3 regions of the Rhizobium sp. AN80A genome follow, and region 3 is predicted to be linked to each of the others. Evidence: riboswitches for the same ligand, from Rfam matches in the RefSeq annotation. Region 3 holds a riboswitch; each other region holds the start of a gene.
What was found. Region 3 has a riboswitch for cobalamin ahead of P3R82_RS04355 (ABC transporter substrate-binding protein). Riboswitches for the same ligand answer to the same signal wherever they lie in the genome.
Positions count from the first base shown of each region.

Region 1 (10,151 bases), on a different contig from region 3:
GCAGGTGATAGGGCAGCTGCGACGGGCTGATGGTGCCGACATCCTGCTTGACGCCCTTCCTGTTCGACCAGATGACCAGCGGCGTCTCGTGTTCCTGCTTCATGACATCGACGGAGGCGCGACGGGTCGCGACCTGATCGGGCATGTAGCCGGTGTTGGTATAGACGCTTCCAAGGGGCGGCAGATGATCGCCCCAGAGCACGATGATGGTCTCGCGATCACGCCTGGACGCCCATTCGGTCAGCATCCTGAAGCTGTCGTCGGCCTCCTTGATGCCCTGGGTATAGGTGCCGAGCGTCGTGCGGTCGGCGTCGGTCAGACTGCCGGCGATGTCGACCGTGTTGCTGGCATAGCGGTTGGCCTCGTAGGGTCCGTGTCCCTGCAAGGTGACGCCGAAGAAGAAGAAGGGCTGATCGAGCCCGTCGGCCTCCTGCATGATCTCCCGCATCAGGCTGTCGTCGGAAGCGAAGATACCGCGCTTTTCCATGGCCGGCATGGTTTCCTCGGTGCGAAACTCCTCGAAGCCGAAATTCTTGTAGACCTCGTTGCGGTTCCAGAACCAGCCGCTGAACGGGTGGAGCGCACGGGCGGCATAGCCTTCGCCACGGAAGAAGGTGGCGAGCGAGGGGACGTCGTTGCGGATATATTGCTGGTAGGGGATGCTGCCATAGGGCAGGAAGGCGTTGGAGAAGCCGGTCAGCGCCTCGAATTCGACATTCGAGGTCATGCCGCCGAATTCCGGCGAGAAGACGTGGCCGGACTGCGCGGCGCGAATGGTCGGCATCGGGTCCTGCTGGAACTCCAGCGTCTTCAGGCGCGTCGGATCCCAGAAGGATTCTGCTCATCAGCATGATCACGTCGGGCTTGTCGCTCGGCCCCTTGATGTAACCGTAATTGCGCGACGGGATCGCGTCGAGCGCCTGCGTTCCAAAGCCCGCGGGCGAGGCGACGTCGGCCATGGGTATGTTGAAGATGAAGGCGAGGATGAAGCCGTTGCTGCGGTAGTTCTCCTTCTGATCCCACATCATCGGCACGACCTGCAGGCGGTCGCGAATATAGGAATACTGCGAGTAATCCATCAGCGAGCCGAAGGCGGCGATGACGGGAACCGTCAGGCAGAGATTACGGATGCGATTGCGGCTTGTCATCTTCGGCAGGCGGCGCCAGGCATGGCGCCAGGCAAGCAGGAGACCGGTGACCGAGAGCAGAATGCCGACGGCCACCGCCACCGCCGTCATCGGCCGGTCGCGTACCATGACGGGAAGCAGTTCGAGGATCTGGCGGCCGAACAGCATGTCCGAGGGATAGAGCGGATCGGAGAGATAGTGCTGTTTCTGGTTGGATATCAGCGCCGGCACCAGCACGAGCGGCAGGACCACCAGCGCCGACAGGAAACGTCGCCCGAGCGCCGCATCGACGCACAGCATGACGACCGTCAACATGACGACCGTCGTCATTCCCGGACGGGCCATCGACGTCAGGAAGGCGCCGACATCGGTGACGCCGCCGCGCGAGATCACTTCGACAGAGAACGTCGCGAGCAGCGCCATCACCGCAGTCAGGGCGACCGCGATCGAGCCGCGCAGGATGGATGGACGGGTTTGGGAGCCGACGCCACCATAGAGCACCGCCTCGCGCATTGCCGCTCCGGACCTTAAAACTTGCGCGATCAATGTCGGAACTCCAGCGTCATGATAATGTCATCGAACTGTCACATCTTTGTCATGAACGCCAGATGAACCATGGTTGTTTCCCGGCCTTAACGTTTTTTTGATCACAAACTTCTCGACGCCCGGTTGTCCCGGGCCAGATGGACACGGCGGCAGGGCCGGGCGACGCCGCGACTGCGCGATCCTTGCGCGCCCGATTTAGCTGTCGTAGGTCTTTAAGGTGTTCGCGTAAGAGGAGGTTTGCATGCGCAGTTCCGTCGAGATCCACAACATCAGGACGGGCGAGACCCGTGTGATCTGGCAGACCGAGAGGCTGGTGGAAGCGCCCAATTACGCCCCGGACGGAAGCTATCTGCTGCTCAACGACGAAGGCTTGCTCTACCGGCTGGCGCTCGACGGATCGGCGAAGGTGGAGAAGGTCGATACCGGTTTCGCGACGGCCTGCAACAACGACCACGGGATTTCGCCCGATGGCACGAGGATCGTCATTTCCGACAAGATTGAGTTCGGCAAATCGGCGATCTACACGCTGCCGATCGATGGCGGCACGCCACAATTGGTGACCACCAATCATCCCTCCTACTGGCACGGCTGGTCGCCCGACGGGAAGGAACTCGCCTATTGCGGCATTCGCGACGACGTCTTCGACATCTACACGATCGACGTCACAGGCGGCGAGGAACGGCGGCTGACGCATGGCGAGGGGCGCAATGACGGGCCGGATTACTCGGCCGACGGACGCTGGATCTACTTCAATTCCAGCCGCACCGGCCTGATGCAGATCTGGCGCATCCGCCCTGATGGAACCGGCGTCGAGCAGGTGACGCACGACGATTACGGCAACTGGTTCGCGCATCCATCGCCCAGGAACGACAAGGTCGTGCTCATCTCCTACGATCCCGATGTCTTCGATCACCCGCGCGACAAGCATGTGCGGATGCGGATCATGGATATGGATGGCAGCAACCTGACGACGCTGTTTACGCTCTTCGGCGGGCAGGGGTCGATCAATGTTCCGAACTGGTCACCTGACGGTGACGCGTTCGCTTATGTCCGATATTTCCCGGTCGAAGCTTGAGCGATTGCATCCGGCGCGGTTTGTCGGCATAGGTGGCGCGTCGGGTGCCCGCGCGCTTGCGGGAGAATCGGGAATTCGGTGCAAGACCGGAACGTGCCCAACGCTGTAAGGCCGACGTCTGCCGCTTGATGCCACTGGCGATTTGCCGGGAAGGTGCCGCAGACGGATGAAGCCAAGTCAGAAGACCGGCCCGACATCCATAGACTGACCGCCTGGACAGCGGCCGGTTGTGTTGTTGGGGATTGACGATGCGACCAGACCAATCTGGCTCTCTCACGAGCGCCGGTGCCTTTTCGGCGAGCGAGCGCGACGCCGTTTATAGAGCCATAGAGACCAGACGAGACGTGCGATCGGAGTTTCTGCCTGATCCGGTACCGGATGACGTCATCGGGCGGCTTCTCTCGGCTGCCCATCACGCGCCTTCGGTCGGCTTCATGCAGCCGTGGAATTTCATCGTGGTGCGCGACGAGGCCGTGCGATCGGCCGTGTGGGAGGCTTTCGCCAAGGCCAATGCCGAGGCCGCGGAGATGTTTTCCGGCGAGCGTCAGCAGGCCTACCGCGCCTTGAAGCTGGAGGGCATTCGCACCGCGCCCGTCGGCATCTGCGTGACCTGCGATCCGGATCGCTGCGGCGAGGTGGTGCTGGGGCGGACGCACAACATGCGAATGGATTCCTACTCCACCGTCTGCGCCATCCAGAACCTGTGGCTTGCGGCGCGTGCCGAAGGCGTCGGCGTCGGCTGGGTCAGCATCTTCCACGAAAGGGATCTGAAGCGCGCGCTCGGCGTGCCTGAGCGGATCGAGATCGTCGCCTGGCTCTGCGTTGGCTATGTCGACCGGCTTTACGAGGAGCCGGAACTCGCCGCGAAGGGATGGCGGCAGCGGTTGCCGCTGGACGAGCTGGTGTTTGCGGATCGCTGGGGCGGGGGCGTGTAGCCGGCGATGCCCCTACCGCTTCGGCGCGGGTGCCGGCGGCTGTTGCTGCTGCGCGCCCGGCATGGCGGGGTTCTTGAGGTCGATCGTACCCCGGTCGCCGGCAAGGAACTGTGGGCCGACCTGGCGCACCTTGCCGGCTGTCGGATCGTAGGGACGATCGGGGACCTGCGGCTGGGGCGGTGGCGCCGGCTGTTGCGGCGTCGCGTTGCTCTCGGGCTTGGCGATGGCGGGTTTCGGGGTTTCGATCGATGTGATCGAACTCTGCTGTGGCGGAGGCTCGCCGACCTGCTGGTTGCGGCGCATCTGTTCGTAATAGGCGGGCAGATTGCAGCTGCAGGACGACGTCTCGCCGGGCTTGCGGTTCTTGTAGGCGAAGGCATACGGCATGGCGCTATAGGGAGCGCCTGACGAGGCCGAGATCATGCTGTCCGTCTCGCCACTGGAGACGTCGCGATAAAAGAGCTCCGTCTGGATGCCGGGGCACATCTGCTGGCAGGTGCTGGCGTCGCGGGCGAAATCGAAGGAGGTGGCGTTCGAGCGGAGCGGGAAGAATCCGCCGTCGCAGGTGCGCACGCAGACGGTATTCAGATTGGAGAGCGGCTGGCCACTCGGCGAGAACGTGTAGGAGCGCTGCCGCTCGCCACCGAGCGGAATGAAGGTGTCATCGCGCATCGCCTGATCGTCGATGCTGGGCGGGCTCGCATATTGCGGTTCGTCATACTGCTGCATCGGCGCATTGCAGTTGTTTTCATCGAGGGCCGCGAACAGCTCGTTGCGCAGGCGGGCGTCGGGGCTTTGCGCGCGCAGCTGGTCTCGGCGCATCTGCAGGTTGGCGATGTTGTCGAGCATCTTCGCTTCGGCCTGATCGAGCTCGCCGCAATAGCCGGCATTGTCGCCGCCGATGATCACCATGCTGCCGCTGCTGCAGCCGTTGCGGCGCAGGTCGCTGCGCAATTTGCGAAGCTCGATGTTCTGCTCGGCGATGGCGCTGGCGAACCTGCGGACCTCGGGCGAGTTGCCGCCGATCGTCTCGGGTACGGTGGCGAGACGAGCGCGCAATTGGCCGCAGATCGGCGCCATCTGCGCATAGGCGGGGGCGGATAGGGCAATCAGAAATGCTGCGGCCATATTGAGGCGGATCAAGGCATCGTCCCGTCAGTGAGCAAATACCGAATGGCGAAGGGCGGACCATGGCCCGCCCTTCGATATAACCTGCTTGTCTTAACAAGCTGCCGCTCAAAGCCTAACGCATTTCCGGCGTTCAAGGCAAATCACGCCGGTACACATCCGCGCGGGCCAAATCAGGCGGCCAGATCAGGCGGGTTGCGAGGCCTCGACGACCGCGAGCGCGGCCATGTTGACGACGCCGCGCGAGGTGACCGACGGCGCCAGGATATGGGCGGGCATGGCCGCGCCGAGCAGGATCGGGCCGACATGCAGGCCATCGATCATCGACTTGACGACGCCAAGGGTGATGTTGGCCGCATCGAGGTTCGGGAAGACCAGGAGGTTGGCTTCGTCGTGCAGCGTCGTGTTGGGCATGACGCGCTTGCGCAGCGTTTCGGAAATCGCGCTCTCGCCATGCATCTCGCCATCGACCTCGAGATCGGGCGCGGTCTCGCGCACGAGCTGCAGGGCGTCGCGCATCTTGGTGGCGCTCTCGGATTCACGCGAGCCGAAGTTCGAATGCGAGACCAGGGCGGCGCGCGGCGTGATGCCGAAGCGCTTGATTTCCTCGGCGGCGAGCACGGCGGATTCCGCCACTTCCTCGGCCGTCGGGTTGAACGTGACATAGGTGTCGGTGAAGAAGGTGGCGCCACGCTGCGAGATCAGCAGGCTGAGCGCCGAGAAATCGCGGACATTCGGGCGCTTGCCGACGATCAGGCGGACATCGCGCAGGTGCTTCTCATAGCGGCCTTCGAGACCGCAGATCAGCGCGTCCGCCTCGCCACGCTTCAGCGCCAGCGCGCCGATGACGGTCGTGTTGGTGCGAACGATGGTGCGGGCGGCTTCCGGGATGACGCCGCGGCGGCCGACCAGCGACAAATAGAGCTCGACATATTCGCGGAAGCGCGGATCGTCCTCGGGATTGATAACGTCGAAATCCGCCAGCGGACGGATGCGCAGGCCGTAGCGCTGCAGGCGTGTTTCGATGACCTGCGGACGGCCGATCAGGATCGGCTTGGCGATGCCTTCCTCGAGGAGGACCTGGGCGGCACGCAGCACGCGCTCGTCTTCGCCTTCGGAGAAGATGACGCGCTTCTTGTCGGCATTCTTAGCCGCCGCGAAAATCGGCTTCATGACGAAGCCGGAGCGGAAGACGAAGCGGTTCAGCTGGTCGAGATAGGCATCGAAATCGGCGATCGGGCGCAGTGCCACGCCACTGTCGGCCGCAGCCTTGGCGACGGCGGGGGCGATGCGCAGGATGAGCCGCGGATCGAAGGGCGAGGGGATCAGGTAGTTGGGGCCGAAGATCGGCGTTTCATCCGAATAGGCGCGGGCGGCGACATCGGACGGCTCCTCGCGCGCGAGTGCCGCGATGGCGCGCACGGCGGCCATCTTCATTTCCTCGTTGATCGTGACGGCGCCGCAATCGAGCGCGCCGCGGAAGATGTAGGGGAAGCAGAGGACGTTGTTGACCTGGTTGGGGAAGTCCGAGCGGCCGGTGCAGATCATCGCGTCGGGGCGGGCGGCGCGGGCGAGATCGGGCATGATTTCGGGGTTCGGGTTGGCGAGCGCCATGATGAGCGGCTTATCCGCCATCTGCGCCAGGAGCTCGGGCTTCAGGACGCCGGCGGCGGACAGGCCGAGGAAGACGTCGGCGCCGCCGATGTTTTCGGCGAGCGTACGCGTGTCGCTCTTCTGCGCATAGACGCTCTTCCATTCGTCCATGAGCTCGACGCGGCCTTCGTAGACGAGGCCTTCGAGGTCGTGAACCCAGATGTTTTCGCGCTTGGCGCCGAGGGTGACCAGCAGATTGAGGCAGGCAAGGGCCGCGGCACCGGCGCCAGAGGCGACGATCTTCACCTCCTCGATCTTCTTGCCGGCGAGCTCCAGGCCATTCAGGATCGCGGCGGCGACGATGATGGCGGTGCCATGCTGGTCGTCATGGAAAACCGGGATCTTCATCTTCTCGCGCAGCTGGCGCTCGATCTCGAAACATTCCGGCGCCTTGATGTCCTCGAGATTGATGCCGCCGAAGGTGGGCTCCAGCGAGGCGACGGTCGAGACCATATGGTCGACGGTCGATGCGTCGACCTCGATGTCGAAGACGTCGATGTTGGCGAACTTCTTGAAGAGGACGGCCTTGCCTTCCATGACCGGCTTGGAGGCCAGCGGGCCGATATTGCCGAGGCCGAGAACGGCGGTGCCGTTGGAGATCACGGCAACCAGGTTGGCGCGCGACGTATAGTCGGCGGCCGTTTCCGGATTGTCGCGGATGGCAAGACAGGGGGCGGCGACGCCCGGCGAATAGGCGAGCGCCAGATCGCGCTGGTTGCCGAGCGGCTTGATGGCCTGGATCTCGATCTTGCCGGGACGGGGATAACGGTGGAAGAACAACGCCTGTTCATCGAGGCTGCCGCCTGCCGCCTTGTTGTCCGTCTTCGGTTTGTCGCTGTGATCCATCGTAATGCTCCGGGCTGCCGCACATGCTTTCATTGGAGCGCTTTCAATACATCAATCGAAAGGCGGTAACAGCGGGAATTTCGGTTCCTGTTCTCAAAAATTGCGCAAATGTCGAACCGCGCCCGCGTGATGCCGCCGATTGGTCAGCAAGGGCCGCCGATCACGTTCGTGTCATCATCCTGAAACACGAGTCTGGTTTTCAGGGGCACAGATGAAGCATGGGGCACGGGCAGGATGCTTGTGAAGGACAATATGGATACCCGCCACTTCCGTACGCTCTTTATTTCCGACGTGCATCTCGGCTCGAAAGCCGCGAAAGCCGACTTCCTGATCGACTTTCTGAAGTACCATGAAGCCGACACGATCTTTCTCGTGGGAGACATCGTCGACGGCTGGCGCCTGAAGCGCAGCTGGTACTGGCCGCAGGAATGCAACGACGTGATCCAGAAGCTGCTGCGCAAGGCGCGCAAGGGGACGCGCATCATCTATATCCCCGGCAATCACGACGAATTCCTGCGCGACTTCCCCGGCATGCACTTCGGCGGCATCGAAGTGGCCGAGCGGATGATGCACGAAGCGGCCGACGGCAAGAAGTATCTGGTGCTGCACGGCGACGAATTCGACGTCGTCGTGCGCAATGCCCGCCTGCTCGCCTATCTCGGCGACTGGGCCTACGACATGGCGATCATGATCAATATCGGGCTCGCCGCTGTCCGCCGCAAGCTCGGCATGCCGTACTGGTCGTTCTCGGCCTGGGCGAAGCTGCAGGTCAAGCACGCGGTCAACTTCATCGGCGAGTTTCAGAAGGTCGTGGCCGAGGAAGCCCGCAAGAGCGGCGCCGACGGCGTGATCTGCGGCCACATCCACCATGCCGTCATGGAAGACATGGACGGCGTGCGCTACATCAACACCGGCGACTGGGTCGAGAGCTGCACGGCGATCGCCGAACACGAAGACGGCACCTTCGAACTCATCGAATGGCGCACCATGGGTGGCGCCCTAGCTCCGGCGCCGCTGGCGCTCGAAGATCATCGCAAGCGCGAGCCGGCGCAGCAGGCAGCTTAGCGCCCTGATATCTCGCTGTTGCGAAACGGAATTGTGCGGGTGCTGCCGTTGCCGTTTCGCGACAGCTTCGGCTTATTTTTGAAATCGGTTTGGGGCGACCTTTTCTCGCCTTGGTCGCGCTTACGGTGACATGTTAGGCAACGCAAAGGTTCCTTTCAGGTCACACCGATGATTCCCGCCACGAAAGCCTCCTTCACCGAGGCCGCGCCAGCCCATTTCCGGCTGCTGAGCGCTTTGTCCTACTGCGCGCCACTGCTCGTGAACGGTGTCGCGCTGCCGTTTTTCCCCATCTGGCTGGCGATGCACGATTTCAGCGATCGTGAAATCGGCATCATCCTGGCCGTGCCGATGGTGGTGCGCGTTCTCGTGGCGCCCGTCGTCGCGATGTATGCCGACAGGATGAAGGAACGCGCCGACGTGCTGGTGTTTTCCGGCGGCCTGTCGCTCCTGACGGCGATCGCGCTCTACTGGACCGACACCTTCTGGCCGGTGCTGATCGTCTACACGATCCAGGGCGCGACCTTTTCTCCCTATGTGCCCGTGGTCGAGATCGATCGTCATCTCGGGCGTGCGGCGCTGGGGTTTCGACTACGGCTCGATGCGGGTCTGGGGCTCGATCGCCTTCATCGCCTCGACGCTGGTCGGCGGCCGGCTGATCGGAAACTGGGGCGGGCAGATGGTTCTGCCCGTGATGATCTTCGGCTTCCTGATGACCATGGTGATGGCGGTCTACTGTCCGCGCATCGGGCCGACGCGGCGGCGCGGTACGCCTGTCGATCTGCAGCAGGCAACCGGCAGTTCGCTTCGGCAGCCGCATTTGCTGGTGCTGCTCATCGGCGTCGCCATCCAGCAATCGAGCCACGCGCTGCTTTATGTCTTCGCCACGATCTATTGGCGTGATCTCGGATTTTCCGGCACCGAGATCGCGGTGCTGTGGAGCGCGGGGGTCGCCGCCGAGGTCACCGTGTTCTTCCAGTCGAAGAGGATCTGCTGCTATTTCGACGCCTGGACGCTGATCCGCGTCGGCGCCGCCATCTGTGTCTGCCGCTGGCTGCTGTTTCCGATGCAATGGGGCTTCGTCGGCTTCTTCCTGCTGCAGTGCCTGCACGCCTTCAGCTATGCCTTCGTTCATACCGGCGTGCAGCGGCGCATCATCGCCTCGGTGCAGGCGGCGCAGGAATCGTCGGCGCAGGGCGCGTATTTCTTCTACAACGGCATGTTCATGGGGCTGATGACCATCGCCTCCGGCTATATCTACGCGCTGCTCGGCCTGGCGAGCTACTACGTCATGGCGCTTGCGGCGGTGCTGGGGCTCGGACTGATCATCGTCGCCTATTATCTTCAGCCCCAGAGCGCGGATTCGGGCGGAAAGACGAGCGAGCCGGCATAGCGCAGGCCCGGCTCGCGATCGCGGGCGAGAAGCAGCGGTCCGTCGAGATCGACGAAGGCGACATCCTGGGCAAGGAGTACGGCCGGCGCCATGGCAAGCGACGTTCCGACCATGCAGCCGAGCATGATGCGGAAATCGAGCCGCTCGGCTTCGCGCTTCATCGCCAGGGCCTCGGTCAAACCGCCGGTCTTGTCGAGCTTGATGTTGATGGCGTCGTAGCGGTCGCGCAGGCTGGCGAGATCGCCGGTATGGTGGACGCTCTCATCGGCGCAAACAAGGATCGGGCGGTCGATGTCGGCAAGCAGTTCGTCCCGGCCGGCCGGCAGCGGCTGCTCGACCAGCGCCACGCCGCATTCGGCGGCGATCCGCAGATGGTGGGCGAGGCG
Region 1 covers NZ_JASJPX010000003.1:928,719-938,869, forward strand. The annotation lists partial or broken gene P3R82_RS16095 (LTA synthase family protein) at 1-1,640, opposite strand, end outside; gene P3R82_RS16100 (hypothetical protein) at 1,915-2,748, shown strand; cobalamin riboswitch at 2,774-2,957, shown strand; gene bluB (5,6-dimethylbenzimidazole synthase) at 2,997-3,683, shown strand; gene P3R82_RS16110 (DUF2865 domain-containing protein) at 3,696-4,826, opposite strand; gene P3R82_RS16115 (NADP-dependent malic enzyme) at 4,998-7,310, opposite strand; gene P3R82_RS16120 (UDP-2,3-diacylglucosamine diphosphatase) at 7,563-8,375, shown strand; partial or broken gene P3R82_RS16125 (MFS transporter) at 8,544-9,765, shown strand; gene dgcA (N-acetyl-D-Glu racemase DgcA) at 9,717-10,151, opposite strand, start outside.
Region 1: another riboswitch for cobalamin. It lies ahead of bluB (5,6-dimethylbenzimidazole synthase); the one in region 3 lies ahead of P3R82_RS04355 (ABC transporter substrate-binding protein).

Region 2 (10,151 bases), on a different contig from region 3:
CTTCGGATCGATATTGTAACCGCGCGCCGGCTGGATGCCGACGAGCACATCGCCGAAGCGCGTGAACGGCAGCGCGAAGACGCCATCCACGACATAGGGATCGGCCTCCGGCCCGCCCCAGCGCGCGCCGATCTCGTCTTGAATCTTTTTCGGAAGAGTTGCGAGGAAATCCCTGTAACGACTCATTGAAAGCGTCTCGCGGACGACCTTGCCGTCGCGACCGGAATTGGTGGGCCCGTCCATGATGTGGCGCATCAGCGCATCGCCACTCTCGGGGATGTCACCAACGGGATAGCCGGCCTTGCGCATCGCCGACAGCACCTCGATCGTGCCGGCCGGCGTATCCAGACCGACGCCGTTTCCGAGCCTGCCGTCGCGGTTCGGATAGTTCGCCATCACAAGCGCTACCCGCCGCTCCACCGGTCTGGCATGGCGAAGCCGCGCCCAGTTGGCGGCCAGACGCGCGGTGTAAGCCATGCGTCCCAGATCCGGCTCGCTGGCAACGATATTGGCCTCGACCAGCGCATCATAGCGCGCCGCCGACTTGAACGAGACCGCTCGCGAGAGAACTCGGCCATCGACCTCGGGCAGCGCCACGTTCATGCCGAGATCACGCGCCGACAGCCCTTGCGAGGAACTCTCCCACACCTCCTTCGAGGACGCCGAAAAGATCGCCTGCAGCACCACGGCATCGCTGGCTTCCAGCACAGTCGGCTGCCGTTCCGCACCCGGCGCGGACACGGCGAAGCCGGTGGTGTTGATGACGACGTCGGGCCTGGTGATCGCGAAGACGCTTTCGAGGATGCCCTTCGAGACGGGATCCTTGAGGCTGTAGGCGAAGACCGGCAGCGGCCGGATTCCTTGAGCGATCAGAGCCTCGATCAGCGCCTCGACGGGCCGGGTTTCACCGCTCTGCACCAGGGCGCGGTAGAAGGAGATGGCGATGGTGGGACGGTCTGTAGCCGCTGGCGTCTCGCCCGTAGCGCCCCCCTCTGCCCTGCCGGGCATCTCCCCCACAAGGGGGGAGATCGACTCGTTGTTATCTCCCAGCCAAACAGTTGAGACTGGAGCGAGCGGGCGCTCCCAGCCAATCTCCCCACCTGTGGGGGAGATGTCCGGCAGGACAGAGGGGGGTAAGCCACCCGCCGACAGCAGCCGCCACTCCTCGACCCCGACAACACCCCGCCCCGGCCACCAGACCCCGGCCTTCATCAGGGGGGCCGCCGCCTCCGGCTTCTCCGCCCCGGACAGCATCGCCTCGGCATAATCAAGAAACGCATGCGTATTCGCGTCACCGCCCTCGATCAGATAGGCCCAGAGCGCATTCAGATCCTCGAGCGGTACATTCGAAAACGGCGTCAAGCCCGCGTCCGGTTTCGGATCTCCCGGCAGCACCGCGATCAGCGCGCCGTGTCGGGCCGCCGCCGCATGCAGCGCCTCCAGCGCGTAATGGAAATAGCTGGCGCCGCCCAGCGCCCTGACGATGATCAGCTTGGCATGCCGCGCCGTGCGCTCGACATAGGCATCGACGGACATCGGATGCTTGAAGTTCATCAGGCTGGCGATGCGCAGCGACCGCGCGCCGGAACGCCGGCCCTGCGCGACCGCCACCGCCGCCAGTTCCGTGTCGGCGGCGGAGAGGAACAGGATGTCGGCGGGAGACTGACCAAGATCGATCGCCTCCTCGCCGTCGCTGATCGTTCCCTGCTGGGCTAGAAGAAGGTGCATGGCGTTAGGTCTTTACGGGAAATATTGGTCGCAGGCGTAGAGTGCGCGGCCCCCTCATCCGCCCTACGGGCACCTTCTCCCCGCTGGGGAGAAGAGGAAACGAGACGTTGCGGCATATCCCTTCTCCCCCACGGGGAGAAGGTGCCGGCAGGCGGATGAGGGGGCCACACCGCACCAGTCAAACCATCCTCAAATCGACAACCGCCCATGCCAACCATCAACCTTAAACCAGACCCTCGATCGCCTCACGCACCGCGCCCTCGTCCATCTCGTGCAGGCCGATGACCACCAGCCGCGTGCGGCGCGTCTCGCCGGATGCCCAGGCGCGGTCGAAATAGTGGTCGATGCGGCTGCCGACCGCCTGCAGCTGCAGGCGCATCGGCTTGCCGGGGACATCGACGAAGCCCTTGAGGCGCAGAACGTCGTGTTCGGCGATGATGCCCTTCAGGCTCTCGACGAAGGCGACGGGATCGGCGACCGGGCCGAGATCGACGACGAAGCTGTCGAATTCGTCGTGGTCGTGCGGCGTACCGTCCTCGTGCTCGAGTTCGTGGTGGGACTTGCGGTTGCCGATATCCTCCTCGGTGCCGATGCCGAGCCCGAGCAACACGCTCGTCGGCACCACGCCGTTTTTGGCCTCGATGATCACCGGTTTGCGCGCGGTGCGCGAGGCAACCTCTTCACGCACACGAGCAAGGCCGGCGCCGTCGATCAGGTCGGTCTTGTTGAGGACGATCATGTCGGCGCAAGTGAGCTGGTCCTCGAACAGCTCCTCGATCGGGCTTTCGTGATCGAGCGTGTCGTCCTCGACACGGCGGGCTTCGACGGCATCGTGATCGTCGGCGAAACGGCCGGCGGCGACGGCGGCGCTGTCGACCACGGTGATCACGCCATCGACGGTCACCTGCGTGCGGATGTCAGGCCAGTTGAAGGCGGCGACCAGCGGCTGCGGCAGGGCAAGACCGGAGGTTTCGATGACGATATGATCAGGCCGGTTTTCGCGCTCCAGGAGCTTACTCATCGTCGGAATGAAGTCGTCGGCGACCGTGCAGCAGATGCAGCCATTGGTGAGCTCGATGATATCGTCCTCTGTGCAGTTTTCCGCCCCGCAGCCCTTCAGCACCTCGCCGTCGACGCCGAGGTCGCCGAACTCGTTGATGATGAGCGCGATCTTCTTGCCATTGGTGTTGGAAAGCAGGTTGCGGATCATCGTCGTCTTGCCGGCGCCGAGAAAGCCGGTGATGACGGTGGCGGGGATCTTCTGCTGGCTCATAAAATTCAACCCTTCATTTTCAGCGGCAGTCCCGCCGCGATAAAATACACGTCCGCGGCGACCGCCGCGATCATCTGGTGCAGCCGGCCGGCATGGTCGCGAAACTCACGCGCCATGCGATTGTCCGGCACGATGCCGAGGCCGACTTCATTGGAAACGATGACGAGGCGCGCCTTGGCGCGCGGCACGTGGGCGGCAAGCGCCGCGAATTCCGCCGCCATGTCGCGCTCCTCCATCATCAGATTGGTGACCCACAGCGTCAGGCAGTCGACAAGCACCGCCCGCCCCCCGCCGTCGATCGCGGCCAGCTGGCCGACAAGATCGAGCGGCTCCTCATGCGTGGTCCACAGGTCGCCGCGATCGGCCTTGTGCTGGTCGATCCGCGCGCGCATCTCCTCGTCCCAGGCACGCCCGGTGGCGACGTAGTGGCGCTCGAGGCCGCTGTCGATGACGCGTTGTTCGGCGAAGCGAGACTTGCCGGAGCGCGCGCCGCCGAGGATGAGGGTGGAGGAAGCCGTGGTCATGCCGGAACGGCTTCCATTGTCGAGCGCCGCGACCCGCCAAGATCGCCCTCATTCCTGTGCCCAAGCTTGGCTCGGGCGATGTCACAGGAATCCAGTGCGCCCAAGTCCTTGGGCGCGAGAGACCACCGACCCAGCAGAAAAGAGTCATTCACCGCGCGGACGCACGGTGGCTGGATTCCTGTGACGAGCACAGGAATGAGGGAGCTTATATCGAACATCGCGAGCGTCCGGCCTGACGCCGACGCCAAAATCTCATTGTCTGCCATGACAACCTCCGTGCTGGCATCGGGCAAAGCGCCCCGGGTTGGGCTTTGCGCCCGGCACGAGTGGCAGGTCTCCTGGCTCGCGGGTCCAGGCGACGATCGGGAGAGCAGCAAGTGGCTCTCCCGATCGTGCCATCGGATCTTCCTCGCCTTCCCGGCTGCAATCATGAAAAGGCGGACGATTCGTAGATAGGGAGGCGTCCAACCCCGGTTGATCATGGCTTGCATCGCCAGTGGCTTTTCCGCCGCCTTCAGCCCCTTGTCCGCCTGCACCACGCAGGCATCAGGCAAGAGCGCATCCGACGCCGGACGGAAGACCCTGACCGCTCTACAGTCGCGGGGTCGGCTGTGATGAAGGCGCCCTGGTTGGGTCCACCCCGTCACATTCCCTTTTCATCCGCATCGCTTTTGGCGATCCGGAACCATCCGTTATCGATCCATCGTTAGGCAAGCGCGGCCGCGAAGTCAATCGACCGCCAAACGCCGCCACCAGCCAAATTGGCGAGACGCATTCCAAAGACGATCATCTCTACCAGATTTATCGTCTATAATCATGGACTTAATGTCAAAAAAAACTTGTTGTGCCGGCCGGGTTTTCGCCGCATTTGCAGCGCAAGCGGCCAGCACCGCTTTATCCCCATTCCCGCACAACCTTGAACGGGCCGCCGCCCGCCCAATTTTCCCACCATGCGCCTGAAAATCAATCTCCGACAGCTCGGCCCGATTCACACGCTTCTCGATGTCGGGCGCATGCGCGCGCTCTTGCGGCGCAGCGAAATGGGCATGGTGCTTGCCGGCGCGTTGGTCGGCGTCACCTCGGGCCTCGCGGTGACCGCGATGAGCCTGATTTCGCGTGAAATGCACAGCCTGATCTTCGGCATCAGCGACGTCGAACGCCTGAGTTCGTCCGAGATCAACGACAAATTCCTGCTGATGGCGGCCCCGGTCGCCGGCGGCGTCCTGCTCGGCCTCCTGATGTACGTGCTGGCCAAGACCCGCAAGAAGCCGATGGTCGACCCGATCGAGGCCAACGCGCTGCATGGCGGCCGCCTGTCGCTGACCGACAGTATCATCGTCGCGATCCAGAATCTGATCTCCAACGGCTTCGGCGCCTCGGTGGGCCTGGAGGCCGGCTATACCCAGCTGGCCTCGGGCATCGCCTCAAAGCTCGGTTACAAGCTCCAACTGCGCCGCGCCGACCTTCGCGTGCTCGTCGGTTGCGGCGCGGCGGGCGCCATCGCGGCCGCGTTCAATGCGCCGCTCACGGGCGCCTTCTATGCGTTCGAGCTGATCATCGGCACCTACACGATCGTCTCGCTGACACCGGTCGTCGTCTCGGCGCTCGTCTCCACGCTGATCGCCCGCTGGCTGGGCGGCAGCGATTTCATCATCGATATCGGCGATTTCGGCACCGTCATGCCCGCCGATTACATACCCGCCATCCTGCTCGGCGCTTTCTGCGCCGGCATCGGCATCCTGATCATGCAGGGCGTCGCCTTCGTCGAGGAGCTTGCCCGCCGCAGCTCGATCGCGCTCCCGTTTCGCCCCGCGCTCGGCGGCATCGTCGTCGGCCTGCTCGCACTGGTGACCCCCCAGGTACTGTCGGCCGGACACGGTGCCCTGCAACTCAATCTCGCCCGCGATGTTGCCATTCCGGCGCTGGTGGGTCTGTTTCTGCTGAAGGCGTTTGCGTCGGCGATCTCGATCGGTTCCGGGTTCAGAGGCGGTCTTTTCTTCGCCTCGCTGTTCATGGGCGCGCTGCTCGGCAAGTTCTTCGCCTACTCGGCCCCCTATTTCGCCCAGGCGTCGCTGACGCCGATCATCTATGCCGTCGTCGGCATGAGCTCGCTTGCCGTTGCCGTCATCGGCGGGCCGCTGACCATGACCTTCCTGGCGCTCGAGATCACCGGCGACTTTCCGATCACCGTGCTGGTTCTCGCCGCCGTCATCACCTCCTCGCTGGTCGTACGCAGCACCTTCGGCTACTCCTTCGCCACATGGCGCTTCCACCTGCGTGGCGAAAGTATCCGCAGCGCCCACGATGTCGGCTGGATTCGCAATCTGACGGTGAACAAGCTGATGCGCGCCGACGTCAAGACGGCCAAGGTTGGCACCAGCATCGAAGCCTTCAAGGAAAGCTTCCCGATCGGCTCGGCGCAGCGCGTCATCCTGGTCGAAGACAGCGGCAAATATGCTGGCCTCGTGCTCGTTCCCGATATCTACGCCAACCTCACCGACACCGCCGACGAGAGCAAGGGCCTGGACGAATTCGTGCGCTACCGCAACGACTTCCTGACGCCGCAGATGAACGCCAAGCAGGCCGCCGCGATCTTCGACAAGACCGAGAGCGAAGCGCTCGCCGTCGTCAACAATCTCGTCGAACGCACCGTGGTCGGCCAGCTCAGCGAAGCCCACACGCTACGTCGCTACAGCGAAGAACTGGACCGCCGCCGCCGCGAGGTCTCGGGCGAAATCTAGTCTTGCGGGCTGAGCAGGCTATCCAGCCAGCGCTTGTCCAGATGGGTTTCGAGCTCGGCGGCAACCTCGTCGAGCGCCTGCTCGACGCCGGCACGATAATTATGGCTCTGGCCGGTCAGGCCGAAGCTTGCGAGCAGCCTGGCCCGGTAGCCGTCACTCGCGAACAACCCATGCAGATAAGTGCCGGCGATCCGCCCATCGCCCGAGATCGCTCCGTCGGGCTCGCCGTCGACGATCGCGAAGGGCCGCACCCGATCGGCGCCTTCGGTCGTTCCGAGATGTATCTGATAGCCCGAAAGAGGCTCGCCGGTCTCGGCCGAAACCGCCACGCTATTGCGGACCGTCTTCTCGGCGTCCATGACGGTCTCGACCTCGAGCAGCCCGAGCCCCTCGATCTCGTGCACGCTCCCTTCGACCCCAAGCGGATCACGGACCATCCGGCCCAGCATCTGATAGCCGCCGCAAATGCCGATGACCCGTCCGCCGCGCCTGACATGCGCGGCGAGATCATTGTCCCAGCCCTGCGCCCTGAAATCGGCGAGATCGGAAATGGTGGATTTGGAACCCGGAAGGACGATCAGCTGCGCATCGACAGGCAACCGTTCGCCGGCGCGCACGAAAACCAGTTCCACATCCGTCTCCGCCAGCAGTGGATCGAGATCGTCGAAGTTCGCAATCCGCGGCAACACCGGAACGGCGATCTTGAGCGCCCCCGCCTTGCCCCGCGCCAGCCGCTCCAGCGCCACCGAATCCTCGGCCGGCAACCGCGCCGTCGCCTTCAGCCACGGCACCACCCCGAAGCAGGGCCAGCCGGTGAACCGACCGATCGCGGCGATCCCGTCGTCGAACAGCGACACGTCGCCGCGAAACTTGTTGATGATATAGCCCGAGATCATGGCGCGATCCTCGTCGGACAGGATCGTGTGCGCGCCGACGAGAGAGGCGATCACGCCGCCGCGATCGATATCTCCGACGAGAACGACAGGCACGCCGGCCCGCGTCGCGAACCCCATATTGGCGATATCGCCGGGCCGCAGGTTGATCTCGGCCGGTGACCCCGCTCCCTCCACGATGACGAGATCGGCGCCGCGAGCGATCCTGTGAAAGCTTTCGGTGACGTAGTCGAGCAGCTGCGGCTTGAGCCTCTGGTAGTCGCGCCCCTTGGCCTGCCCCCAGACCTTGCCCTGCACGATGATCTGGCTGCCGACATCCGATTGCGGCTTCAAGAGCACCGGGTTCATATGTACGGATGACGGTACCCGCGCGGCCATCGACTGCAGCCACTGCGCCCGCCCGATCTCGCCGCCATCATCGGCGACGGCGGCGTTGTTCGACATGTTCTGCGGCTTGAACGGGCGCACTTGAAGACCGCGATTGGCCGCCAGCCGGCACAGGCCGGCGACGAGCACCGTCTTTCCGACATCCGAGCCGGTTCCTTGCAGCATGATGGCTTTGGTCATTGGCGCGGCGCTCCGAAAAACTGGGAGACGGCGTACAACGGCGCTTCGGTACCGGTCAATCGCAACCCGCCGATCGCAAGCGCCCTAAATGCGAAAGCCGCGCAGACCTGAGGTCGCGCGGCTTGCCGAAATACGCTGGCGCTTTGCCCATACGCGGCGAAGCTCACGCTCCCCGGGACGCAATACCTGATCCGGGAAAGCAGCGGTTGTCCCCCGCCACGCCGCTATTCTTAGCGCCACATCGTTACCGGATGGTTAGTGAGCACTTAACCAAATATGAATTGTGGCGGTTTTGACGATTTTGTTTCGGCAACGATATGAGCCGGCGGGACAGGTTGCCGCAAGCAAGCGATTGCATAAACGCGCCGAACACGGATCGCCACCACCGGCGATGCACGACAGACTGACGACATGGAGAATGACGATGACCTCAGCCCCGTTTCCCGATCCCGAGACGATCGCGGCCAGGCTTTCCGCGCTGGGCGAGCAGGACAAGTCCTATGTTGCGCTTGTCATGGAAAATCCCGCGCAGGACGACAGCCTGCTCGACGGCATTCACCGTTACCTCGACCATGCCTCGCGCGCGCCGTTCCTGAATTCGCTGAAGCTCGAGGCATTCGGAAAATGGATTGGAGACGCAGCGCCGCCGCGTCTCCAGATTCGGTTGATGGAGGCTTCCAAGTCCAGCCAGCATCCTGCTTATAGCGCCTTCCGCAAGGGCCTGACGGCATCCGGCGGGCTGGACAAAGCCTATCCGCAGGCGAAAATCTGAGCCGGCTTACCGCTTGGCCGCGTGATCGACGCTGCGACCGGCATCCTGCGTGGCGTTGACGGCGTTCGCCGTGTCGCGACCGACGCCACGGATGGTATTGGCGCACGAGGCCAGGGTGAACAGAAGCATGATGGCAGCACCAATCTTTACCGTGGTGGTCATTGTCGGAAATCCCTTGTTAAAAACCGCTCTCCGCAGACAGTCGCGCGACTGCTGCGCGGTGATAACGCACTGAACCCAAAAAGGTTTCAGGCCGGCTTCCGTTTTTTTGACCGCCATTAGCCGGCCACAGGTCACGGGGCCCGGAAGGCTTCAGGCGGCGATCGCCTTGGCCTTTTCGCTGAATGCGAGCCGGATACTTTCGGCCACCGTTTTCATCGGCGCGGTCAGCTGCGAGATGGTCAACAGGCGGATATCGAAGGAGCCGAGCTCGGGCAGCCCGTCCTGCGCGCCGAGGATGACCATGTCCTCACCGACATAGGAGCGCGGCAGCGGCGCGATCGCCAGATCGGAGACCACGGCGGCGCGCTGCGCCATCGTGTGACCGCTGAGAAACGCCACGCGAAAATCCCGCTTCATCCGTTCGAGCTGCGCAAGCGCCTCGAGCCGCCAGATGCACCCCTCTTCCCAGATGGAGATCGGCAGCGGCTCGCGCCGATGCGCTGTGCCGCACTTGGCGCCGGCCCACACCAGCCGCTCGCGATAGACGATCTCGCCATCGGTCGGCAGCGGGCGCGTGGCGCAGTTGATCAGCGCCAGATCGAGCCTCTGCTCCTCCATGCGCTTTCTAAGCCCGAGGCTCATGTCTATGGTCACATCGACCATGATGCCTGGAAAACTCTCGCTGAAGTTCTTCAGGATACCCGGCAGGATGCGCTCGCCGATATCCTCCGGCGCTCCCAGCCGCACGACGCCGCTGAGCTCGGGCATGATGAAGCGCGATACCGCCTCATTCGACAGAGCCAACATGTTGCGCGCGTAGGACAGAAGAACCTCGCCATGCTGGGTCAGCGAAACGGAGCGCGCGTCGCGCAGAAACAGCGTGGCGCCGAGTTGCTCCTCTAGTTTCTTGATCTGCATCGAGACGGCCGATGGCGTTCGGAAAACAGCCTCGGCCGCGGTCGAAAAATTGCCGGTCTCCGCGATCGCCACGAAAGTGCGCAACACATCGTTGTCGAGGAGCGGAATGGGACGGCGAAGCGGAGCTGTCATCATCTCATCTTTCAATTTTCCTGATACATAACACAATATCATTTTGTTTGATTGAAAGTCAATCGCGGTTCAATCTGGTTGTCATCGGAGCACTTCGGAAGGAGACAAACCGATGACCATCGCGATCCTGATAGACACACTGCGCAATTTCATCGGCCGTCGCCGGGTTCTCAAAACGCGGCGCGCCGCCATCGAACAGATCGCGCGCCAGCCCGTCCACCTAGCAGCCGACGTGGACATGCCGCGCCGATACGCGCCAGCAGGCATCACCGTCGTCATCATCACCGCCATCGGCTGCCCGATCCGGATTGTCGGCCAATCATTCAAAATCCTTGATGATAGCCATAAACTCTATTCGTTTGATTGATGGACCATGTGGGATCATATCAGTGACAACGAATTCACAACCGAGAGACGTCGGTCGATACGCGAAAGGACATT
Region 2 covers NZ_JASJPX010000003.1:682,580-692,730, reverse strand. The annotation lists partial or broken gene cobN (cobaltochelatase subunit CobN) at 1-1,728, opposite strand, end outside; gene cobW (cobalamin biosynthesis protein CobW) at 1,952-3,001, opposite strand; gene cobU (bifunctional adenosylcobinamide kinase/adenosylcobinamide-phosphate guanylyltransferase) at 3,007-3,525, opposite strand; cobalamin riboswitch at 3,836-4,230, opposite strand; gene P3R82_RS14940 (chloride channel protein) at 4,476-6,266, shown strand; gene P3R82_RS14935 (cobyric acid synthase) at 6,263-7,726, opposite strand; gene P3R82_RS14930 (hypothetical protein) at 8,151-8,498, shown strand; gene P3R82_RS14925 (entericidin) at 8,505-8,660, opposite strand; gene P3R82_RS14920 (LysR family transcriptional regulator) at 8,811-9,752, opposite strand; gene P3R82_RS14915 (hypothetical protein) at 9,823-10,077, shown strand.
Region 2: another riboswitch for cobalamin. It lies ahead of cobU (bifunctional adenosylcobinamide kinase/adenosylcobinamide-phosphate guanylyltransferase); the one in region 3 lies ahead of P3R82_RS04355 (ABC transporter substrate-binding protein).

Region 3 (10,151 bases):
CGCGCCTGCTCGGCATTGGCCGACGTCGTGACGATATAGGACGTCAACGCGTTGAAAAGCTGTGAGCCGGCGACGCCGGCCAGGATGATGCGGTCAGTCCCGCCGCCGGAGCCGGCGGCGAGCAACGAGACCAGCAGGAACGCGGCGACAGCGCCGACGAAGGCGCCGGCCGAAAGCGTCAGGACCCCGTAGCCGAAACCGAGGATCATGACGGCGACCGCTCCGGTGGACGCGCCGGCGGAGATGCCGAGCACATAGGGCTCGGCCAGCGGATTGCGCAACAGCGCCTGCAGCACCGCGCCGCATAGCGCCAAGGCCGCGCCGGCGCTTGCGGCGACAAGCGCGCGGCTCAGCCGATAGTCCCAGATGATGCCTTCATGGATGCGGCTCAGTTCAAAGCCGGTGCCGAATACACGGTTCGCCACGGCCTTGGCCGTCGTGGCGACCGGAATGGGAATCTCGCCGATCGACACGGCGAGACTGATGACAAGGCCCAATGCCGCGGCGGCAATAGCGAAGAGAAGCAGCAGCGTTCCCCATCCCCGGTGGGTTATCGACGCGTGCCTCACTTGGCGAGACCGAAGGACTTGATGCCCGCGGCCAGGCCTTCCAGGCCATCAATGGTGCGGATCGTCGGGTTCATCGACTGCGCATCCATCTCGACGAAACGCCTGTTCTTCACCGCGTCGAGCTGGCTCGTGACCGGGTCCTTTTCCAGAAAATCGATCTTCGCCTTGGGATCGTCCGCGGTGTAGCGACGGCGGTCCATGTTGGCGATGACGATGACCGCCGGATTGGCCTGCGCGATCGTTTCCCAGCCGACCAGCGGCCACTCTTCCTCGGTGCTGACGACGTTGCGGGCGCCGAGCATCTTCAGAATATAGGCGGGAGCGCTGTTCTTGCCGGCGATGAAGGCATCACCCGCCACTTCCTTGCTGGAGAACCAGAAAGCGATCGGCAGATCCTTTGCCGACCCGCCGAGCGACGCAGCGGCATCCGCCTCGCGCTTCTTCAAGGTATCAATCAGGGCTGAGCCGCGATCCTGGACGTCGTAGATCTCAGCCAGTTCGGCGATTTCCCGATAGATCAGCTCCATCGTGAAGAGTTCGCTACGCACGCCGTCGCCGCCATTCGTATTGGTCTTCGCGACGCAATCGGCCGGAGAAACGTAGGTCTTGATGCCAAGACCGGCGAACTGCTCGCGCTTGCCGACCGACCCTTGCGTGCCGACGTGCCATTCGAACTCAGCCGCGACGAGATCCGGCTCCTGGCCGACGACGGATTCAAAACTCGGATCGTTGTCTGCCAGTCGCTTGATCCCCTTGTTGACCTCGGCATAGGCGGGCAGCACCGGTCCGACCCAGACCGCCGTCCCCACCACCTTGTCGGCAAGGCCGAGCGAGTAGAGAATTTCGGTCATGCCCTGGCCGATCGACACCGTTTTCTTCGGCGCGCTGTCGAATGTCACCTGCTGACCGCAATTGGTGATCGTCAAGGGATAGGTCGTCGCCGCGGCCTGGGCGGACGGGAGAAAGGTCGTGAAAGTGCAAGCCGTCGCGATCGAAAGCAGCGCGGTTCGCAGGATGATGCGGTTCATGTTGGTCCTCATGTATGGCTGAAGCCCGCAGCCCACTGGCTGCGGCTGTGAAACTCGAAGCGGGGACCGCCGCGAACGATGCGGAACGACACAGCAAAGCGCTCGCTCGATATCGTGCGGCGGCGAACGCTATCTCGGGATCACGGACATGAGAGTTACGGAGGGGAATAAAGCGGGACCGCGCCAGCGGTTGACGTCAAAAACCATCATATGATGCTCCTCTCCGGACAACCCCGTCCGGGATGGTGGACACTGTTTTGACGGCAGGTCTCCTGGCTTGCGGATATGCGCCTGACATCTGCCTTCCCACGAAGAGCTTTCGCAGTGGCATGGTGCTCCAGAAGAACACCACGAGGACATCAGGCAATCCGCTTACAGTTGCGGGGGCAGCCACGGTCTTGGCCCCATTCGGGTCATCCGCACCGTGTTCCCTATTAATCCCGTCGGAAGTCATCCCTTCGGGAACCATCGAATGAGACTTAGGCGATCAGGCGCCAAGACGTCAAGCCATGACGAACCGACATTCGGCGCGTTTATGGATTGGCTCGCAGGTAGCCGATCAGGTCGTCAATTTCCGAAGTCGTCCAGAGGCCGCCGAAGCTCATCTTCGTGCCCGGCACTTTCTTTTTCGGGCTGGAGAGGAATTCCGCCAGCGCCGCCTCGTCCCAGACAAGCCCGCCGGCGCCGGCCGCTTTCATCGCCTCGGAATATCTATATCCGGACAAGCTGCCCGCGGGACGACCGACGACACCTTTGAGATACGGGCCGAAGCCGCTGCGCTCTGAATCGACCGAGTGACAGGAGGCACAGGACCGGAAGGCCCGTCGTCCATTCTCCAGATCCTGTGCGGATACCGTGGATGTCATGACGAGCAGGCTGGTGATCGAACAGATCGATAGGAGGATTGGACGTTTTTTCATGTGTCGATGGTCTGTCGTTGTGGTTCCGGTTGCCGATGGATCGCGCGGCTGTCACACGAGACCCGGCCTCGTCGTCTTGCACGGCGCGACCCGCGAACGACGCTGTTTACCCAACAAATCATCTGTGCGCCCAGACCAGACTGGTGCGACATGGGAGCACAGCTCCCATGTCGCCTGACGCATTATTGCGCGGCCTTGATCTTGGTCACTTCTTCGGCGCTCAGCTCGCCGAGCGTGGTCACTTCGCCATTGGTGATCTTCCACAAGCGGAACGGACCGGTGATATCGCCATACTTGTCGAAGCTGACGGGCCCGATGACGCCCTCGTACTTCACCGGCTTGCCATCCTTGATGAGCTGCAGCGCCTTGGCGAACTCGGCCTTGCCGGCGTAAATGGGCGTGCCGCCCTCGGCGACGACCTCGGGCATCGCTGCCTTGATGGCGGCCGCGTCGGCCTTGCCGGCCTTGGCGATCGCCAGCGCCACGATCGCGCCGGCGTCATAGGAGCGGTCGGCGGCCGGCGCCGACGGCGAGATGCCGCCGGAGAAGGCTTCGTAGTTGCCATTGAAATATTCCGTGGACGCCGTCGGGCTGGTGCCCGAGGAGGTGCCGTAGGCATTCTCCAGATACTGCGCCCCGACGCTTTCGATGAAGTCCTTGGAGTTCATGCCGTCGTTCAACAGGAAGGTCTGCTTGCCGCCGCCGGAAACCCAGGCGCGGGCAATGGTGGCGCCGTCGACGGGGGTGCTGACGAGATAGAGCGCATCGGGATCACCGGCCATGGCGGCGCTGGCTTCCGAGGCATAGCTCGACTGCTTCTCGTTATAGGGCGTGGTCGAGGTGATCGTGCCGCCGAGCTTCTGGTACGCGGTCGAAAACTCCTTGACCATGTTGACGCCGAAGTCGTTGTTGACGTTGATGATCGCGATCTTCTTCAGGCCCTGATCGATCGCGAACTTCGCGGCCGCCGTGCCCTGCAGCGCATCGGACGTGATGGTGCGGAAGAAGACGCCGTTGGTCTTGCCGCTGCGGCCAAGCTCGGTCAGCGTCGGAGAAGAGGATGCGGGCGAGACCTGCACGACGCCTGCCGGCGCCGTCACCGATGTCAGGATCGGGATAGAGACCGACGAGATGATGCCGCCGATGACGACCGGCACCTTCTTGATGTTGACGAGCTGGGTCGCCTGATCGACAGCGACGTTGCCCTGGCTCTGGCTGTCGCGCGTGTCCGCAACGATCTTGCAACCATTGACGCCACCGGCATCGTTGATATCGCGGAAAGCCATCTCGACGGACTTGGCGCCCGCCTGGCCATATTCGCCGGCCGGGCCGGTCAGTTCCATGACGAGGCCGACGGTGATGTCGCAATCGGCCGCGAACGTCGGCGCCGTGGACGCCGCAAGGGCAGCGACCATGGCGGAAAGCAGGAATGTCGTTCTCATTTTTGTTCCCCTTTGTTGAGATTGTACTTCATGATGCTGCCGTGGCGGCCTTCCCGGTCCCGCTCCAGCGTATAGACGTCGCCGTCGAGCGGCCTTGATTGCGCGAGGATCGCATCGATCTCGGCTCTATCCGTTTGGCTGAGCACGATGTCGGCGATGGCGAGATTGGACTGCAAGTGATCCCTGTTGCGGGCGCCGACGATGACGGCCGCGACGCCAGGCTTGGTCAGCATGGCGGCGCTGGCGATGGTGGCGATATCGGTGTCGTGCCGGTCGGCGATCCCGCGCAGCGTCGATAGCAGCGCCTGGAACAGCTCCCAACCGCCGAAATCGTCGATGATCAGCTTGTACTTCGTCAGCGATCGGTTTTCGAGCGGGTGCTCCGGCTCCTTTTGGCCGAGCCAGCGATCGCCGAGGAAACCGCCGGCCACGGTGCCGTAGCAGAACAGCGCGAAGTTCTTCTCGGCCGCAAGCGCCACCATGCGCTTTTCCGGGCGCCGGTCGAGAAGCGAATATTGCAGCTGCAGCGAGGTGAAAGGCACTCCCGAGCCAATGATCGCCTCGATATGATCCGTGTCGAAATTGGTGCCGCTGATCTTGCCGATCTTGCCGGCCTCATGCAGCTCCTTCAGCCAGCCTGCCGTCTCCAGCCAGCCCTCGATGTCATAGGCCCACCAGTGGAACTGCACGAGATCGAGGCAATCGAGATTGAGCCGCTTGCGCGAGGTATCGATGACGCCTTCGACATAGGCCTTGCTGATGTTTGGCAGGACCGTGAGATCGGGCACGAACTTGGTGTGGACGCGGATGCGCGACAGGGCCTCGGCGCCGCGCAGGTTCCTGTAGGCGACGCGGAAGCGGCCGATCAGTTCCTCGACACCTGTATAGATGTCGGCGCAGTCGAAGGTGGTAATGCCGGCATCGGCGAATGCGATCATGTCCTCGACGGCGCTGTCGCCATCGATCGTACCGTGCCCGCCAGCCAGCTGCCAGCCGCCGCGAATGACGCGGGAGATTTCGTAACCGGGGGCGATGGTGATGCGCTGCATATCTTTCGGCCTATTCGTCATTCAAGGGAACCGCCGTGGTGGCGGCATGGCTGAAACGGCGGATACCCGTGCGAGTGATCCTCAGCCGTGTCGAGCAATTCGGGTCCGGGCAAGCGATGTCGGCGTCCGTCGTCATCCAGTCGTTGCGATCCGTCGGGCGCTGCTTTGCCGCGAGCAGCGGCAACACGGAGGAGAGCGAGTAGATCGAAATCCCCTGCCCTTCCGGCAGGTGCAGCATCTCGCCTTTGAGCTCGAAATGATCGCCCGGCTTGGCGCCGCAGTAGACCGCGCCGCCCTCGGGAATGATCACGTCGACCCTGAGATCGAAAAGATCGAAGCCGTCGTCGATGGGTTCAGCCATGATGGTCTCCCGACGCGTCGCCTTCAGGCTCGGCATCCAGCCGCCCGCGGATCAGATCGAAGGAACGGCTGATGTCGTTGGAGAGCGATTGCATCGCGGCCTCGACATCGCGCTTTTCCAGCGCATCGATCAGCGCCCAGTGATGATTGGTGGCGGCAAGTCCGCCCTGTTCGTCGTGAATATGCGCGGCCTTGCGAATGATCGCGCCCGATTGCAGCCAAAGGCTCTCGACGATCGGGATCAGCACCTGCGAGCGCGCCGCGTGATAGATGTGGAAATGGAACTGCTGGTTCAGCGCCGAGGTGACATGGCCGATGTCCTTGCCATGCTGCTCGAAAGCCAGGTCGCAATCGACATTGACCTGCTTCAACACCGCGAAGTCGGCGTCCGTCAGATTGGGCAGCGCGAGCGCCACCATCTGGCCCTCGATCAGGATGCGGGCGCGGGCGAGATCGTCGAGACGTTCGCGGGTGATCAGCGGCACGCGCACCGAGCGATTGGGCAGCGATTCCAGCGCCTGTTCGGACACGAGACGGCCAAGCGCCTCGCGCACCGGCATGGTGCTGGTTTGCAGCCGCTCGGCGAGATCGACGATGCGCAATACGTCGCCCGCGTCGAACATCCCGTTGATCAGCGAGTTGCGAAGCTGGGCGTAGACACGGTCCTGCAGCGTCTCGCGCCCGACCGGCGACAGCGCGTCATCACGATCGTGACCGCCCGGCCCACCATCGGCGGTTCTCCTCACCTGGGCTCCTCCCGCTTGGACTACCATCCAGCCTGCTCCGGGGTATGCCGCTTTTTTCGGTTGCTTTTCACCATGGGGTGAAGTTTGATCAAACATCACCAATCAAATCAAGAGACTTCTTTCCTCCATGCCTTTGCCAGTGCCAGACGCCCCATCGAAAGCGGCAGAACCCGCCAGAGCCGTGATCGACGCGCGTGAACTGGTGAAGTCGTTTCAGGGCAATGTGGCCGTCGGCGGCATGTCGCTCAGGCTTGGCGAAGGCGAGATGGTCGGCCTCATCGGCCCGAACGGCGCCGGCAAGACGACGCTGTTCAATCTGATCGCCGGAAGTCTCAAACCGACATCGGGTGAGATCTGGATCGGTGGCCGCGAGGTATCGCAGGAAAGCCCGGAACAGAGAATTGGCCGCGGTGTCGGCCGCACCTTTCAGATCCCGAAGCCGTTTCTCGAAATGACTGTCCTGGAGAATGTGCTCGTCGGCGCGCAGGTGCAGGACGGCGAGCGGCTGTTCGCGAATTTCCTGCGCTTCGGCCATGTCAGACAGCAGGAGCGGCTGGCAATCGAGAAGGCGCGCGCGCTGCTGGAGTTCGTCACCTTGTCGGGTCTCGAGGGGCAACCAGCGAAGGTTCTCTCGGGTGGACAGCGCAAGCTTTTGGAACTGGCGCGGATACTGATGGCCGATCCGCAGGCGATCCTGCTTGACGAACCCGCGGCCGGCGTCAATCCGGCGCTTCTGGAAACGATCATGGAACGCGTGCTGGAGCTCAATGCGCAGGGCAAGTCGATCCTGCTGATCGAGCACAACATGGATATGGTGTCGCGCCTCTGTACCCGTGTCGTCGCCATGGCGCTCGGCAAGCCGCTGGCCGAGGGCACGCCTGCCGACGTCGCCTCCAACCCCGATGTCATCGAAGCCTATCTGGGAGCGGCGGCATGACCGCGTCGGCGCTTCAAACCCGCGCGCTGGTCGCCGGCTACGAACCCGACCTGCCGATCGTGCGCGGCGTCGATCTCTCGGTGGCGCCTGGAGAGCTGCTGGTGTTGCTCGGGCCGAACGGCGCCGGGAAGTCGACTCTCGTCAAAGCCATCGCCGGCGTTGTGCCGATCCACTCGGGAAGCGTCATGCTGGGCGAGCGAGAGATCACCCGCGTCGCGTCCCACCGCAAGATCGGCGAAGGCCTCGCCTTCGTGCCGCAGACGGAAAACATCTTCGCGACGTTGACCATCCACGAAAACCTGCAACTTGCCGCAGCTGTCCTGCCGAAGGCGCAGCGAGCCGAACGGATCGCCGCGCTCTATCGCCGCTTTCCCGATCTCGCCAGCAAGCCCTCGCGCCTTGCCGGCGCGTTGTCGGGCGGGCAACGACAGATGCTGGCCGTCGCCCGCGCGCTGATCGTCGATCCCGCCGTGCTCATCCTCGATGAACCCTCGGCCGGCCTGTCGCCGAAGATCGTCGGCGAGGTGTTTTCGATGCTGAAGGAGATCAACGCCGCCGGCGTTACCGTCATTCTCGTCGAGCAGAACGTCAAGGCAGCGCTGGCGATCGCCAGCCGCGCCGTCATCCTGGTCGAAGGCAGGATCAGGCATGAGGGCGAGGCCTCCTCGCTGCTCGGCGACCCGCTGATCGCCAAGCTCTATCTCGGCACCAGCAAGCAGGCGTCGGAGGCACCATGAACCCGCAATTTCTCATGGACGGTTTGGTCGCAGGCGCGATGATCGGCCTTGGCGCCATCGGCGTCACGCTCACCTATTCGATCCTGCGCTTCGCCAATTTCGCGCATGGCGAGATGCTTTCCTGGGGCGCCTATCTGGCTCTCGCCGTCAGCGGCGGCCTCGGGCTCCTGTCGACAATGTTGACGAAGCCGATCGGCCCCTTCTCCTTCGGCTGGTCGTTGCCGCTCGCCGCCATCGTTTCAATCCTGCTCACGGGCCTGCTGGCGCTCGCGGTGGACGCGGTTCTGTTCGGGCGACTGCGGGCGCGCGGCGGCGCGATCATCATCCTGGTCATGGCAAGCTTCGGTGCCTCGCTTGCGCTGCGCAGCCTGCTCGAATTCATCTTCACCTCGAAGCCGGCCTATTACACCAAGGCGCTGCAGATCGCCGTGAAGATCGGCGGCGGCCTGCGTGCCACGCCCGATCAGCTCCTGTCGCTTGGCCTGTCCGTGGTCGCGGTCGTCGCCATCCACCTGCTGATGACCCGCACCGATATCGGCCGCTCGATGCGCGCCGTCAGCGAAAATCCGGCTTTGGCGGGCATCGCGGGCGTGGACGTGCGCCGTGTGATCCGCGTCGTCTGGTTCGTTGGCGCCGCCCTTGCCTGCATCGCCGGCATCATGACCGGGCTCCTCGTGCAGATCCGCCCCTATCTCGGCCATGACCTGCTGCTGCCGTTGTTCGCCGCCGCGATCCTCGGCGGGATCGGCAGCGTTCCCGGCGCGATGATCGCGGGCCTGATCGTCGGCCTGTCGGAAGCGGCGGCCGTGCAGATCGTCGGCGCCGAGTGGCGGGCGGCTGTTTCGTTCGTCATCCTGGTGGCGGTCTTGCTTCTTCGCCCGCGCGGCCTGTTCGGGAGAGCGGCATGAGCCTTGATCTGATCGCCTACGCCGCCTTCTTCCTCACCATGGCGCTCACCTACGCCATCATGTGCCTCGGCCTCAATGTGCAGTGGGGCCAGACCGGTCTCTTCAACGTCGGCATTGCCGCCTTCGTCGCGATCGGCGCTTACGCATCCGCGCTCTTGACGACGCCGGATGCGCCCGGCCGCTTCGGCGGTTTCGACATGCCGATCGCCATCGGCTGGCTCGGCGGCGCGCTGTTCGCGGGGCTTGCCGCCTGGCTGGTCGGCGCGCTGACCATTCGGCTACGATCCGATTACCTCGCCATCGCCACCTTCGGCGTGGCGGTCACGGTGCAGCTCTGCGTGCTCAACCTGCAGCCGCTGACCGGAGGCGCCTTCGGTATCGGCTTCATTCCGCGCCCGTTCGGCAACCTTGCCGGTGATCCGCTGGCATTTTCCCTTTCAAACCTCGCGCTGATGGCGGGCGTGGTACTCGCGCTCTATCTGGCGCTACAGCATCTCGCCAGGAGTCCCTGGGGCCGCGTGCTGCGCGCGATCCGCGAGGATGAGAGCGCGGCGCAGGCGCTCGGCAAGCGACCGATCCGCTTTCGTCTGCAGGCCTTCACCATCGGCGGCGCCATCATGGGGCTGGCGGGTGCCGCGCAAGGGCATTTCATCGGCTTCATCGCGCCCGACAACTATCTGCCGATCCTGACCTTCCAGGTCTGGGCGATGCTGATCGTCGGCGGCTCCGGCAACAATCGCGGCGCCATTCTTGGCGCGGTTATGGTCTGGGGTCTGTGGGCGCTGTCGGCCGCCGCCGTCTCCGCCTTCGTGCCGCCCGAACAGCAGGCCCGCGCGGCATCGCTGCAGATCGTCATGATCGGCGTCGGGCTCTGCCTCATCCTGCTCCTGCGCCCGCGCGGCATTCTCGGCGCCTCCAACGAGCTCGCTTCGTTGACGGGCAAGCGCAAACAGACATCCAGGGAATAGAACCATGTCCACCACGCCTCCACGCATAGCGCTCACCAAGGATCTCTCCATCAGCCGTATCGTCTGCGGTCTCTGGCAGGTGGCCGACATCGAGAAGAACGGCACGCTGATCGATCCCGATAGGGGCGCAGATGTGCTGCAGGCCTATGCGCGAGATGGTTTCGACACGTTCGACATGGCCGATCACTACGGCTCGGCGGAACTGATCACGGGGCGACTGCTGTCGCGCTTTCAGAATGGCCAGCGGCCGGTCGCCTTCACCAAGTGGTGCCCGGAGCCGGGACCGATGACGGCTGACGTCGTGCGCCGCGGCGTCGAGGAGCGGCTGACTAGGCTTGGCGTCGACAAGGTCGATCTCCTGCAATTCCACTGGTGGAGTTTCGAGCATCCGGCATGGCTCGACGCCCTGCACGAGATGCAGCGCCTGCGCGAGGAAGGCCTGATCGGCGCGCTTGGCCTCACCAATTTCGATGCCGGACATCTGGCG
Region 3 covers NZ_JASJPX010000001.1:932,200-942,350, forward strand. The annotation lists gene P3R82_RS04350 (iron chelate uptake ABC transporter family permease subunit) at 1-530, opposite strand, end outside; gene P3R82_RS04355 (ABC transporter substrate-binding protein) at 566-1,597, opposite strand; cobalamin riboswitch at 1,842-2,082, opposite strand; gene P3R82_RS04360 (cytochrome c family protein) at 2,131-2,517, opposite strand; gene P3R82_RS04365 (ABC transporter substrate-binding protein) at 2,700-3,932, opposite strand; gene P3R82_RS04370 (aldo/keto reductase) at 3,956-5,008, opposite strand; gene P3R82_RS04375 (TIGR04076 family protein) at 5,019-5,369, opposite strand; gene P3R82_RS04380 (GntR family transcriptional regulator) at 5,362-6,114, opposite strand; gene P3R82_RS04385 (ABC transporter ATP-binding protein) at 6,242-7,051, shown strand; gene P3R82_RS04390 (ABC transporter ATP-binding protein) at 7,048-7,788, shown strand; gene P3R82_RS04395 (branched-chain amino acid ABC transporter permease) at 7,785-8,696, shown strand; gene P3R82_RS04400 (branched-chain amino acid ABC transporter permease) at 8,693-9,664, shown strand; partial or broken gene P3R82_RS30210 (aldo/keto reductase) at 9,669-10,151, shown strand, end outside.